DNA from 2 places in the Marinomonas sp. THO17 genome. Region 2 is predicted to be linked to the other one. Evidence: predicted binding sites of a transcription regulator. Region 2 holds the regulator's gene; the other holds the start of a gene.
The links. The regulator FNR, encoded in region 2, switches genes on or off when oxygen is low (the NO sensors DNR and NnrR bind a similar motif). The targets are predictions, from matches to a motif close to TTGATNTANATCAA.
Positions count from the first base shown of each region.

Region 1: the regulator FNR is predicted to act here: its motif matches at 1,317-1,330, upstream of ABXS85_RS17830 (cytochrome ubiquinol oxidase subunit I).

Region 1 is NZ_AP031575.1:3,788,601-3,795,379, forward strand. It holds gene arsN2 (arsenic resistance N-acetyltransferase ArsN2) at 1-127, shown strand, start outside; gene ABXS85_RS17825 (alpha/beta hydrolase) at 234-1,133, opposite strand; gene ABXS85_RS17830 (cytochrome ubiquinol oxidase subunit I) at 1,483-3,057, shown strand; gene cydB (cytochrome d ubiquinol oxidase subunit II) at 3,059-4,195, shown strand; gene cydX (cytochrome bd-I oxidase subunit CydX) at 4,292-4,402, shown strand; gene cydD (thiol reductant ABC exporter subunit CydD) at 4,405-6,225, shown strand; gene ABXS85_RS17850 (ATP-binding cassette domain-containing protein) at 6,222-6,779, shown strand, end outside.
Region 2 is NZ_AP031575.1:488,098-494,876, forward strand. It holds gene ABXS85_RS02300 (RecQ family ATP-dependent DNA helicase) at 1-650, shown strand, start outside; gene ABXS85_RS02305 (SprT family zinc-dependent metalloprotease) at 647-1,156, shown strand; gene ttcA (tRNA 2-thiocytidine(32) synthetase TtcA) at 1,279-2,118, shown strand; gene ABXS85_RS02315 (YfaZ family outer membrane protein) at 2,129-2,701, shown strand; gene ABXS85_RS02320 (adenine phosphoribosyltransferase) at 2,809-3,351, opposite strand; gene fnr (fumarate/nitrate reduction transcriptional regulator Fnr) at 3,375-4,136, opposite strand; gene hemN (oxygen-independent coproporphyrinogen III oxidase) at 4,160-5,530, opposite strand; gene ABXS85_RS02335 (alpha/beta family hydrolase) at 5,658-6,245, shown strand; gene tusA (sulfurtransferase TusA) at 6,266-6,499, shown strand; gene ABXS85_RS02345 (CBS domain-containing protein) at 6,532-6,779, opposite strand, start outside.

The DNA.
Region 1 (6,779 bases), 620 kb from region 2:
TTTTTCACTGCTGGGTTATCAGGTTATCAGTAGACAAGAAGCCCCTACTAGCATAGGGAATACAGAACAATTTTCGTCCTTGTGCCCCGCATCCGCCAGCTTTATGAAAAAAGCACTCATTGAATAGCAAAGGCATTCTTTGCTTTTTATCCGTGACAGCACTGAATCAGTCACAGCACGAATATGTGACAGTGCCAAGTGAACGAGCCATAAACACTCTTTCACAACACTCTTTATAAGCGGCTGTGAAGATTAATGGCTTGAATTGCGCGCATGACTTGTTCAGGGTATTGCTGATACGGAGCTTGCTCCGAATCTTCGATCAAGGTTAGATGAATATCCGCTTGTTGAAATAAATTTTTTGCTAGACGCATATAAGAGCCCGGATGAGCGGAACTGGCATCAACACTTTGCAGCCAAGCAACGGGTTGAGTGAGTTGAGCAAAGGCTTGCTGCGTTTGCGTGAGTTTGCCTTGCAGATCGGCTTGTTCTTGTTGTGTCTGATACCAGTGTGTGGGCAATAAAAAGGAGGGCAACCAGGTTAACGCGGGGGCAAACCAATCGGAATGCAGTCGATCTTGGGTAATACTGGCGTTAATTAATACTATGCCTCGGATAAATTTAGGGTACTTTACCGCCAACAAAGGCGCCAGCGCACCACCGTAACCATTGCCAACTAAAATGAGTTTTTGCTGACCGTTTCTTTGCCAAATGTTTTCAAGCACAGGCAACAACATTTCCGCCTGTAATTCAATATCGGCAGGATAATCATCCGGATAACCTGAGCTGCCCCAACCGGGACGATCAATGGCAATCAGACGGTAATCCTGTTTGATCTGAGCGGTTTGAAAATACCTTTGAAAACTGGTCGCGTTGCTATCGGTATCGTGAATAAAGACCAAAGTGTCTCGTGGTGTAAGACTCGGATCACTGCTGGCATAGTGGAGTTTGAAGTCACCGCTTGGGCCTTCCATGTAGAGAACATGATTTTGCACCAGCCCTAACACATCATTGGTTGCAGCAAAGGATTGCGGATCGGATGAAGACGTATCACAGGCTGCTAAAAGCCCAACCAAACTTGTTACCATTAGAAGGCGAAAAGGATAAGCAAATACATTAGCGAGCGAATTCATGGTGTAACTTCCGTACTGAGATGCCAAATAAAAAAGCGCATCCTCTGCTTTTTATAATGAACTGAGATTGTACATGATTGTGATCAATAGTCATTCCTCTAACCGAATAAAGGCAAAGATTGCGTTTGGTGGGTTAGGGTTTTCCTTGTCACAATCTGACAATATCTTTTCACTATCATTCTATTGATCTATAGCAATGTTTCAAAATCCAACTGCACTCATAATCCATTCTTATAGTAATCCCTGATCTTAGATTTGGGGTTTCGGTGGGCGTTGGATAAAAAGAACACTGTGCCAGAATGTGTCGACAAACGCCTTTTTCTCAATCAAATGAATGGGTTGAAGTCATATGATTAACGAAGCTGTAGTGGATCTATCGCGGTTTCAGTTTGCTCTTACTGCTCTGTACCACTTTTTGTTTGTCCCTTTGACATTGGGGATGGCTTTTTTACTTGCGATCATGGAGTCTGTCTATGTGATCACAGGTAAACAAATTTACAAGGACATGGTGAAGTTTTGGGGCAAGTTGTTTGGTATTAACTTTGCCTTGGGGGTCACAACCGGTTTGACCATGGAGTTCCAATTCGGCACCAACTGGTCTTATTACTCTCATTACGTGGGTGACATTTTCGGTGCGCCACTGGCCATTGAGGGCTTGATGGCCTTCTTCTTGGAATCCACTTTAGTGGGCCTGTTCTTCTTCGGTTGGGATCGTATGAGCAAGGTCAAACACTTGATGGTGACCTGGCTGGTGGCACTGGGCTCAAACCTATCGGCGTTATGGATTCTGATCGCCAACGGTTGGATGCAAAACCCAGTGGGCTCTGAGTTCAACTACGAAACCATGCGCATGGAACTAGTGGATTTTGGTGCCTTGCTTTTGAACCCAGTGGCGCAAGTGAAATTCGTTCACACTGTGTCAGCAGGTTACACAACTGGTGCGGTATTTGTTCTGGCCATCTCCAGCTACTACCTACTAAAAGGTCGTGACCTTGCTTTTGCGCGTCGCTCTTTTGCTATCGCCTCCGCGTTTGGTTTGGCGTCAGTATTGAGTGTGATCATCCTAGGTGACGAGTCTGGTTACGAGTTAGGGGAAGTGCAAAAAGTGAAATTGGCCGCGGTTGAAGCCGAATGGGAAACCCATGAAGCACCAGCGCCTTTTACTGTTATTGGCTTTCCGAATCAAGAGCTTGAGGAGACCGAATACGCCTTACGCATACCGGGCTTGATGGGCTTGATTGCCACACGTTCTTTAGACGAAGAAGTGATGGGCATCAAGGAGCTGAAAGAGCATAACCGTCAGCGCATTATTAACGGTATCTATGCCAATCAGCTATTGGAAGAATTGCGTTCTGGTAATGACGACCCATTGGTAAAAGAGAACTTTGAAAAGGTAAAAGACGACCTTGGCTATGGTTTACTGGTGACCGCCTTCAATGAAAACATCAACCGAGTGACTCCTCAGGACATTGACATGGCGGTTGACTACTCGATTCCGCAAGTGGCGCCTCTGTTCTTCTCCTTCCGCATCATGGTGGCCTGTGGCTTCCTGATGTTGCTGATGTTTGCTGTGGCCTTCTATCAAAATGCACGTCGTCGTATTGGTCAGAACCGGACTTTGCTTAAGCTGTTTGTATTGAGCTTGCCCTTGCCTTGGATTGCCTGTGAAACTGGTTGGTTCGTCGCCGAATACGGTCGTCAACCTTGGGCGATTGGTGAGGTATTACCGATTCACGTCGCTGTTTCCAATCTCACTGCGGGAGAAATTTGGCTTACCATCATAGGTTTCACTCTACTTTACACCGCTTTCTTAGTGGCCGAGATGTACTTAATGATTCGTTTTGCCAAGCAAGGGCCTTCCAGCTTACACACCGGACGTTACGCCCTTGAACAAGAAGCCAATCAATTAAAGCAGGGGGTATAAGATGGATTACGAATTATTAAAAATCATATGGTGGGTGTTGGTTGGCGTCTTGCTGATCGGCTTCTCCGTGACCGACGGCTTTGATATGGGCGTGGGTAGCTTGTTAAAAGTGATCGGTGGTAACGATGCGGAACGTCGCATCATGATCAACTCCATTGCGCCGCATTGGGACGGTAATCAGGTTTGGTTCATCACCGCAGGTGGCGCCTTATTTGCGGCTTGGCCTGTGGTCTACGCAACGTCTTTTTCTGGTTTTTACTTTGCCATGATGTTGGTGTTGGCGGCTTTATTCTTCCGTCCAATTGGCTTTGATTATCGCTCTAAATTGGAAAACGACAAATGGCGTAACACGTGGGATTGGGGCATCGTATTTGGCTCGGCTGTGCCACCGATTATTTTCGGTGTGGCGTTCGGTAACCTGTTGCAAGGTGTGCCTTTCCAGTTCGACGAGTACCTACGAGTCACTTACACCGGGTCCTTCTTCGCCTTATTGAACCCATTTGCCATTCTGTGTGGTTTGGTGAGTTTGATGATGCTGGTCACTCAAGGTGGTGCTTGGTTGCTGATGAAAACCGAAGGTGACTTATTGCGCAAAGCCGGTGTCGCCACTTCGATCACAGGTTTATTGGCCGCTGTGTTCTTCATATTGGCTGGGGTCTGGTTGGCCTTTGGTATTGATGGTTATGTCATCACCAGTACATTCAATGGTAACCAAGTCATGACACCACTGATGAAAACCGCGGAAGTTCAGCCCGGTGCTTGGTTGCAGAACTACACTAAAGTCCCTGCGCTCATGTTAGCACCTGCTATTGGTATTCTGGGCATGTTGATGGCAGCGATTGCAGGCATCAAGCGTAAAGGGGGCTTGGCTTTCTTGAGTTCCTCATTGGGGATTGCTGGCATCATAGTGACAGCAGGTGGCTCCATGTTCCCATTCTTGATGCCGTCTTCAAGCTTCCCAAGCATGAGTTTGACTATGTGGGATGCGACCTCCAGCGAAAATACCATGATGATAATGTTTGTGGTGGCGTGCATCTTTGTGCCTATCGTATTGGGCTACACCTTGTGGAGCTACATTGTGATGTACGGTCGTTTGAACAAAGCACACATCGAAGCGAACAAACATTCATTGTATTGAGTCGAGATTCACAAGACTGAGACTTAGACAAAATTGACGAAAGATCGGCTGAGGATTGACTCTCAGTCGATCAATAAATAAATAGGAGAATGAATCATGTGGTATTTTGCTTGGATTCTGGGCGTTTTATTGGCTTGCTCTTTCGGTATCATCAACGCGGTATGGTTAGAGTTCAAAGGCTATGAAGGTGAAGAGGAGCAATTCTAAGCATGATGGCAGGAAGTAAAGCGGCCTCTACAGGGGGAACGAAACGCATCAAAACCCCCGAAGCTGTTTTTCTAGACGAGCTGGCGGCACAACAATCCGCTCAGTACCGTTTAGCACAGGGCTTTGGTGTCTTGTTTGCGATGGCCTTGGTGTTGCAAGCTTGGGCATTCGCCAATGTGTTTTCCGACATGGTGTTGCAACAGGCTTTTTCGCTTTCCTTGCTGTTTCTTGCTGTATTTGCTTTGCTATTGCGCGCGCTTGCCAACTTTGGTCGCGAGCGCGTTTGCGCGTCTGCCAGTCGACACATACGTTACGGCTTGCGACACAAATTGATTGCTCAACTTACTCAGTTGGGTCCAGCGCGGTTGCGCATAGAAGAAGATGCGGCGTTATCGACACGCGTTTACGAACAAGTAGATGCCTTGGACGATTACTTCAGCCGCTACAAACCGCAAGTCTTCATGGTCACCCTGATTCCTTGTGTGATTTTATTATCGGTCGCTCCCGTGTCCTGGATTGCCTTTTGGGTGTTTATGCTCACGGCGCCTTTGGTAATCGTCTTCATGATTTTTGTGGGTTACAAAGCCGCGCAGGCGAATCGTCGTCAATTTAATGTGCTGGCCATGCTGTCCAACCAGTTTATGGATCTCAGCCAAGGTCTAGCAGAATTGAAACGCCTTGGTCGAACACAAGCCGCGCGTGAGCGTTTATCACACAGTGCCAAGGCGTATCAAAAAACCACCATGAGTGTGTTACTGCTGGCCTTTTTATCCACTGCCACATTGGAATTGTTTGCCTCCATTGCCATTGCCATGATTGCCTTGTACTTGGGATTGGGCTTGTTGGAAGTCTTGCCTTGGCAAGTGGGCAGCGCACCAGTGACCTTAACACAAGCCATGTTTTTATTATTGCTTGCCCCCGAGTTTTATTTACCTCTGCGTCAGCTGGGTAACGACTATCACGCCAAACAAAAAGCCGAAGCGGCGGCGACGGATTTATTGTCAATTTTACAAACCCAGTCACCTCAAACCACCAAAGCACAAGCTGAGGCCAAGAAGCCGATAACGGACTCGCCAGAAGCGTTTTACAGCATCGGCCAACAAACCTATTTGTCTTTTGCTCAACTGGCTTGGCAGGATGCGGGAAGACAGCGTCTGGCCCCCATCACAGGGAATATTAAGCAAGCCGAGCGGGTTTGGCTGAGTGGCGAATCCGGCGTGGGGAAATCCAGCTTATTGCATTTATTACTGGGCTTTGAGGAAGCGTACCAAGGTCAGCTTTACATCAAGGGCAAGGCCTTTGCTCAGCTCAACCTGCAAGACTGGCGCAACAAACTGGCTTGGTTGCCACAAACCCCTGAATGGGTGAATGGCAGCATTCGTCGCAACCTCTTATTGGGCATTGCTGAGCCGAGTGAAAAGCGCATTCAACAAGCCTTACACGACAGTCAATGTGCTGACTTTATTGCCGCTTTGCCCAATGGCTTGGAGACGCCCTTAAGCGAACTGGGCAGTGGTTTATCGGGTGGGCAGATGCAGCGTTTGTCCATTGCCAGAGCTTTATTATCCAACGCCGAGGTTTGGCTTTTGGACGAACCTTGCTCTGGTTTGGACAGTGACACCGCCGAGGCGGTATTAAACACCTTAGAAAAGGTTTCTCGTGGCAAAACCTTACTCATTGTCAGTCACGATACCCATCCCATACATTGGGCAGACAAACACTGGCAACTCAATCCATTTGGATTGGCAGAAAGCAAAGCCAGAACAGCAGAAAGCAAAGCTAGAATAGAAAAGAGCAAAGAAGTACAAAGGAGGGCCGGATGAACAAAACAAACCAACAGTCTTTAGCTCGGCTTTCTTTAGCAAAACTACTATTGGCCAACCCTTGGGGCTTTCTTGTGCCTGTGTTAACCGGGGTGGCGTCCAGTGTGGCGGGGGTGGCGTTATTAGGCGTGTCGGGCTGGTTCATCTCCGCGGCGGGATTAGCAACGGCCTTGGGCACCGCCTTGGTCTTTAACTACCTCACCCCGGGGGCCATTGTTCGAGGCTTGGCGATCCTTCGAACGGCAGGGCGTTATGGCGAGCAAGTCACGGCGCACAATCATTTATTGGGCTTATTGCGCACCTTGCGACTTTGGCTATGGGATCAGCGTGTTGCCAAGCCGATTGCCGACCTAGATAAACAAAGCCGGGGCGACTTATTACAACGCTTAGTAAGCGATCTGGATCAGATCATTCGTTGGCCGCTGGTGGTGTTTTTACCTTGGCTTTATGCCTTGCTTGGCTATGTGGGCGTGGGTATTTTTGCCTATTTTATCGATCCAATTTTACTTTGGCCCCTTGCTATCGCCGCGGTTTGTCATTTACTGATTTTGCCT
Region 2 (6,779 bases):
GTCGAAAACAAAGTTTATTAGCTTATTTTGATGAAGAAATAGAGGAGTGTGGTTATTGTGACCGCTGTAGAGCCAAACAAAAAGAACATAATGTCACTATCGCAGCACAAAAGTTACTGTCACTTATTTATCACACTCGAGGAACGCAAGCCTTTTCAACTTTAATTCAGGTGTTGTTGGGCAAGCGAGTCAAAGCCACAAAAAACATTCAAGCGGAAAAACTGTCTTTATTTGGTCAAGGAAAAGAATTGTCTGAAGCCCAATGGAAATCAGTAATCCGACACCTTTTGGCTTTTGAATACATTCAGTTGGAAAATACACAAGTGTTTTTTGTTCGTCTAACGGAAAAGGCACGACAGATACTAAAAGGTGAAGCTCAGCTTATTGTTGCCAACGATTTCTATTACCCAAGGCTAAGCGAATCAGAATTGTCCAATGAGCATCTGGCTTGGCACACGGTATCTGCTTGGCGTCATCGAAAATCTGTGCCGTTATCGGATGTACAATTGCGTAAGATATGCCAACATAAACCTAAAAACGCCGCCTCATTAAGCCGTTTAGTAGGAATTTCTCTTGAGGAGGTAAATCACTTTGCCGAGTCACTATTGGTATTATTGCATCAAGAGCAGTCGACATCAGTATTGCAATGAATCATGAAGAAAACACAAGCTCGCCAAATGAACAAGCCATACTAGAAGCATCGGTTGAACACTGCTTTCAGTGTGCTGATGCTTTTTTTGGCCACACATTTCTGCGTGCTTCATGTAATTTAAAACAAAGGGGCAAAGCTGCCGGTACAGCCCATTTGCAAAAAAACGAGGTACGCTTTAATGCCTTTATGTATCGACAATCACCAGAAAAGTTTCTTAGCACCGTTGTGCCACATGAGGTGGCTCATATCATTGTGTATCAAATATACGGTTCTAATGTTCGTCCTCATGGTAAAGAGTGGCAAGCTGTGATGAGAAAAGTCTTTGGACTCTCACCAGATAGAACCCATGATTTTGACGTTCCACCCCCAAAAACGCAATTTTTATACGCCTGTCAGTGTCAGCAGCATGAATTTACCGCCCGTCGCCACAATAAGGTGATGCGAGGAACGGAATATCGTTGTAAGACTTGCTTACAAAAGCTTAGCTTTGTAAATCAAATCTAAATATGATGGTAATTGAAGCCTAAATCATGGAATTTTATGCACAATTTACTCTGACGCTGCATTTTTAATGCTATGTGTATGCGCTTATAGTAAAATGCATCTGTTTTGTTTTTAGTGTGTGAATGATGGATCTATCAAATCGTCCCAAAGAAAAATTAGAGCTGAATAAGCTGCAGAAACGCCTTAGAAGATTGACAGGTCAAGCCATTGCCGATTTCAATATGATTGAAGAAGGCGATAAGGTTATGGTGTGTTTATCTGGCGGTAAAGATTCTTATACTATGCTTGAGATTCTACGTAATCTGCAAGCCAGTGCACCGATTGATTTCTCAATCGTTGCAGTCAATCTTGATCAAAAACAACCTGGTTTCCCAGAGCATATTTTACCCGCTTATTTGCAAGAAACCGGAGTGGATTTTCATATTTTAGAGCGCGATACCTACAGTATTGTTAAAGAAGTGGTGCCAGAGGGTAAAACAACTTGCGGCTTATGTTCACGCTTACGTCGCGGCTCTTTATATGGTTTTGCTGAAGAGATAGGCGCGACAAAAATTGCCCTTGGCCACCATCGTGATGACATATTAGAAACCTTATTCTTGAATATGTTTTTTGGTGGCAAACTAAAATCCATGCCCCCCAAATTACTAAGTGACGACGGCAAACATATTGTTATTCGCCCGCTTGCTTATTGCAAAGAAAAAGACATCGAAGCCTTTGCTGAGTTAAAGAACTTTCCTATCATCCCTTGTAACTTATGTGGTTCACAGGAAAACTTACAACGACAAGTAGTAAAAGACATGTTGCAAAATTGGGAAAGGGAGCACCCCGGACGTACCGATACTATGTTTACTGCCATGCAAAATGTTGTACCATCTCACTTAGCCGACACAGAATTATTTAATTTTAAAGAGCTGAAGCAATCTTCTTCAGCTCTTGATCGACTTAATATTATTTCACTATAGGATTTGCGAAATGAATTTAAACCTTAAAGCCCTTTTCCTAACTCTAGGTCTATTAGGCTCATCCATTGCCACTGCAGCTTCAACAGCGACCGTTCATTTAACCAATGATACTGTTCAAGGTGATGTGAATTTGGATATGGGTACCTTTGGTCTTGGAGGAGGGGTGTCCTATGATAAGGATGAAAGCATCACAGCTGGGTATTTGGGCTTCAATGTTCAGGATTCCGAAGGTGCTTCAGGGCCCCTGCAAATTGGCATTGGCGCTCGAGTATACGCTGTTGAGGCAGACAGAACGGTTGATGACGACGATATCTATACAGCGATAGCGCTTGGCGGTTGGTATCGCTACACACTTCAAGAGGCTAATCGCGTTGCTATCTATGGATCTGGTTATTACGCACCTGAGGTGCTGTCATTTACCAACCTAGATCACATGTATACTTATGAGTTCCGACTAGAATACATGACCATGAGAAATGCTCGCGCTTTTGTACGTTACGGTAATACTGTCATTGTTTTTGATGATAATAGTCGTAAAGAAGCCAATACAGGCTTTGCTGTTGGTGCAGAAGTTGAATTTTAATTCAATGCGATAGTTTGAAGATTAAAAATTGCTGAAATATAAAAGGTGGCCAAATGATGGCCACCTTTTATATTGCCCAGCTTATCGAAAACAAGGCTTAAAGTTCCTTATTCACCATCAAAAGCGCACAAGCTGAACACGGGAACCTGAGTATCACGTAATTTCTGGCTGCCACCTAAATCCGGTAAATCAATAATGGCTGCCACTTCTTTAATATTGGCACCTTGAGCTGTTAATAACTTGATGGCAGCAAACAGGGTACCACCAGTCGCAATCAAATCGTCAAATAATAGCACTTGATCACCAGAATTAACCGAGCCTTGTTGAATCTCCAACTCAGCTTCGCCGTATTCCAATGCGTACTTTTGAGAAATGGTCTTGCCTGGTAATTTGCCTTTTTTACGAACCAGAATAAGAGGCTTTTGTAACTCATAAGCTAACACAGCAGCAATTAAGAAGCCGCGAGCATCAATGCAAGCTATGTGAGTAATATCGGAATCGATGTAGCGATGAATATACGCATCCACAACCATTCTCATGCCTTTGGGATCACTGAAAATAGGGGTGATATCACGAAAACTAATACCTTCCTTTGGCCAGTCTTCTACGGTTCGAATGAGAGATTTAACGTAAAAATCATCGTAAAGCATCTCGAAAATTGCCTCTGTATTATTCAAAAGTGTGCAATTTTATCACAATCAGGCGCTACGCCAATGAGTTTTTGCATCTCTTCAAAATTCACGATTTGTATTTCCTTACCATCAACATGAATCAGTTCATTTTTCTGAAAGCGAGTAATGACGCGACTCACTGTCTCAACTGCTAAGCCAAGATAATTACCCATCTCGCCTCGAGACATTGATAAGCGAAATGCTGAAGCAGAATAGCCACGTTTTTTAAACCTATTAGACAGATTTAATAGAAAAGAGGCGACTTTTTCATCGGCATTTTTTTTGCCTAATAACACCATCATCTGCTGATCATCTGAGATTTTTCGGCTCATCAAACGAAAAATTTGGTGCTTCAATGAAGGAATTTGATTGGATAAATCTTCAAGATGGGCAAACGGAATTTCGCATACGGTCGTTGTTTCTAATGCTTTAGCAGAAACAGGGTAACTGTTTGAATCAATACCACTTAACCCCAATAGCTCACTGGGGCAGTAAAAACCAGTAATCTGTTCTTCACCAAAAGAAGTAATTTTGTAGGTTTTTAATGTGCCTGAACGAACGGCAAAGAGTGAACCAAAAGCATCTCCCTGACGGAATAAAAATTCACCTTTTTTAAGCGGACGCTTACGTTCAATAATTTGATCAAGTCGGTTAATGTCTTCATCAGCTAATGCAATAGGAAGGCATAATGCGTTTAGACTGCAATTCTGACACTGTGAAGTAAGTTTACTGCTGAATCTAGGCTGAGCGTGTGTAATAGCCATAGTGAGTTCTCCCTGATAGAAATCTAGATAACTTTTGAATACTGTATTGCACTATTAAGATGTTTATCGAACACCATACAAACGCAACGTATTAGCAATCTGCCTCGTTCGGTTACTCTTATCCCATTTCTGCCTTGAGATGAAAAGTATTGCACCATATTATCTGCGAGAATTGGCTCCAATCTTGCCAGCTCATCAGAGAAATATTCGACAAATTTAATCTTATGTTTTTTCTCAATAAAATCAAAACTCAGTTGAAATTGGGACAATAAGGTCATAATAACATCATGACGAATACGATCGTCATTATTACTGATATATCCTTTTGCAATGGCTAGCTGTCCGTTTTCGATACTTTCTTTGTAGGCATTCAATTCCAATAGGTTTTGCATGTAAACCCCATTGATGTTGCTAATCCCAGAAACACCGAAGGCGAGTAAATCTGTGCCAGAATGTGTGGTGTAGCCTTGGAAATTACGATGTAACAACCCCGCATCACGAGCTTTGGTCAGTGCATCTTGCGGTTTGGCAAAATGATCCATACCTATGTATTCATAACCTGAGTCCAGCAAATAATTAATGCTCATCTTGAGTATAGCCAGTTTTTCTTTGGCAGGAGGCAAGTGTTCTTCTGGCAAACGTTTTTGTGAACGAAAACGGTTAGGTAAATGTGCATAGTTAAATAAGGATATTCGGTCAGGCGATAACCTAATTACATCGTCTAATGTTTTCTTAAAACCAGACACGGACTGAAAAGGCAAACCATAAATAAGATCAAAATTAATAGATTGAATACCCAGTTCACGGGCGTTATTAACTAACGCCTTGACCAAATCATAGGACTGGACGCGGTGAATACTTTGCTGAACCTTAGGGTCAAAATCTTGCACGCCTAGGCTAATTCTATTAATGCCAAGTGAAACTAATTCTGCAAGCTTATCCTCATCAATTTCTCTAGGGTCAATTTCAATACTAAAGTCCTGACGCCCATCTTGCTGCAAATTAAAATTATCGTGCAGATGAGCAAACAAGATACGAAAATGTTGAGTATTCAAAAAAGTGGGGGTGCCGCCCCCAAAATGTAATTGTGTCACCTCACGACGATTGTCTAGCATCAGACTTCTCAAACGCATTTCTTCGCCCAACAGCTCAACATAATCAGAGCCTTTATCATATTGCTTGGTGACTATTTTATTACAAGCACAGTAGTAGCAAAGGTTCGCACAAAAAGGGATGTGGAAATACAAGCTCAATGGCGCACGCGATGGCGCCATCATATTGGTAATTAAAGCGACTTTATCAATATTCACATCAAATTGCGGCGCGGTAGGATATGAAGTGTATCGTGGCCCTGAAAGGTCATACTTGGCGATTAGAGCATCATCCCAAATCATTACTTGCTCCTATTAAAATTTCTAATAGGAAGTGTACTCTTTGCCCAACGTCCGTTAGCTGACCTAGATCAATAAATTTAGACCCAAGTGAATTAAATCCCTATAATTGAAGCTTTTGCGGCATTCTATGACAAGCAGACTTGTATTAACCCATGGTGCTGGGGCAGGCCATCAAAGCGATTTTCTCACACAATTAAGAATGGAGTTAAATGCGCATCAGACCTGTTCCGTTGAACCTATAACCTTTGACTATATGAAAATCCAAGAAAGCAACGGGAAAAAACGGCCACCGCCTAGATTTCCTACCTTGGTTACTGAGTTAGAGGCACATATTAAAAATACTAGCGATTGTGTGCTGGCAGGAAAGTCCATGGGGAGCAGGGTGGCAACACAGCTTACTGAATTGCCAAATATTAAAGGAGTTGTTTGTTACGGCTTTCCTTTTTACCCACAAGGCAAACCGGAGAAAAATCGTTTATCCTTTTTAGAAAATCTAGCCAAGCCTTGTCTAATCATCCAAGGCACGCGGGATGGACTTGGAAATTTTGATTGGGTGAATCAGCAAACGCTTAATAGCAAGATTCAAATGCATTGGATCGAAGGTGCTGACCATGACTTTAAATTGTTAAAAAAATATCAGCGAAGCCAACAAGATGTCATTGCCGAATTGGCTAAAGTAACACTTGCATGGCTAAAGCAAATAGCGAAACAGTAATTAATTAAAAGAGGTTTTGAATGGAACACCAAGCTGAGCTTGATGCGAGTGGTCTTCTTTGCCCTGAACCCGTCATGATGTTACATGGGGAGATGCGAAAAATAGCGGCAAACGAAGTATTAAAGGTCATAGCAACGGACCCATCCACCACACGAGATATTCCAAAGTTCTGCCAATTTTTAGGCCATAAACTGGTTCAACAAGAAGAACACGAGAACATCTATTATTATTGGATCGAAAAAAAGGGGGCTTAACGCCCCTATTTCAAGTGCTCATGCGCAACCCATTAGGCCACTCTGAGTTTTTGATTAGTCTTATCGCCTTGTACAGCAATTTTATAGATTTGTTGAAAGTTAGAGAATGATACGTCGATATCCAAGCGCAATTCTCTTGCCACATCATTTGAAGACACTAAGCCTCGAATGGATTTGGTGTCCTCGTCAATAACCAATAAGTGTTGATACTGATTGTTACGTTGACTAAACAACAAGGATTCAATATCTGAGTTCGCCAATGATTTATATGATAAAGCCA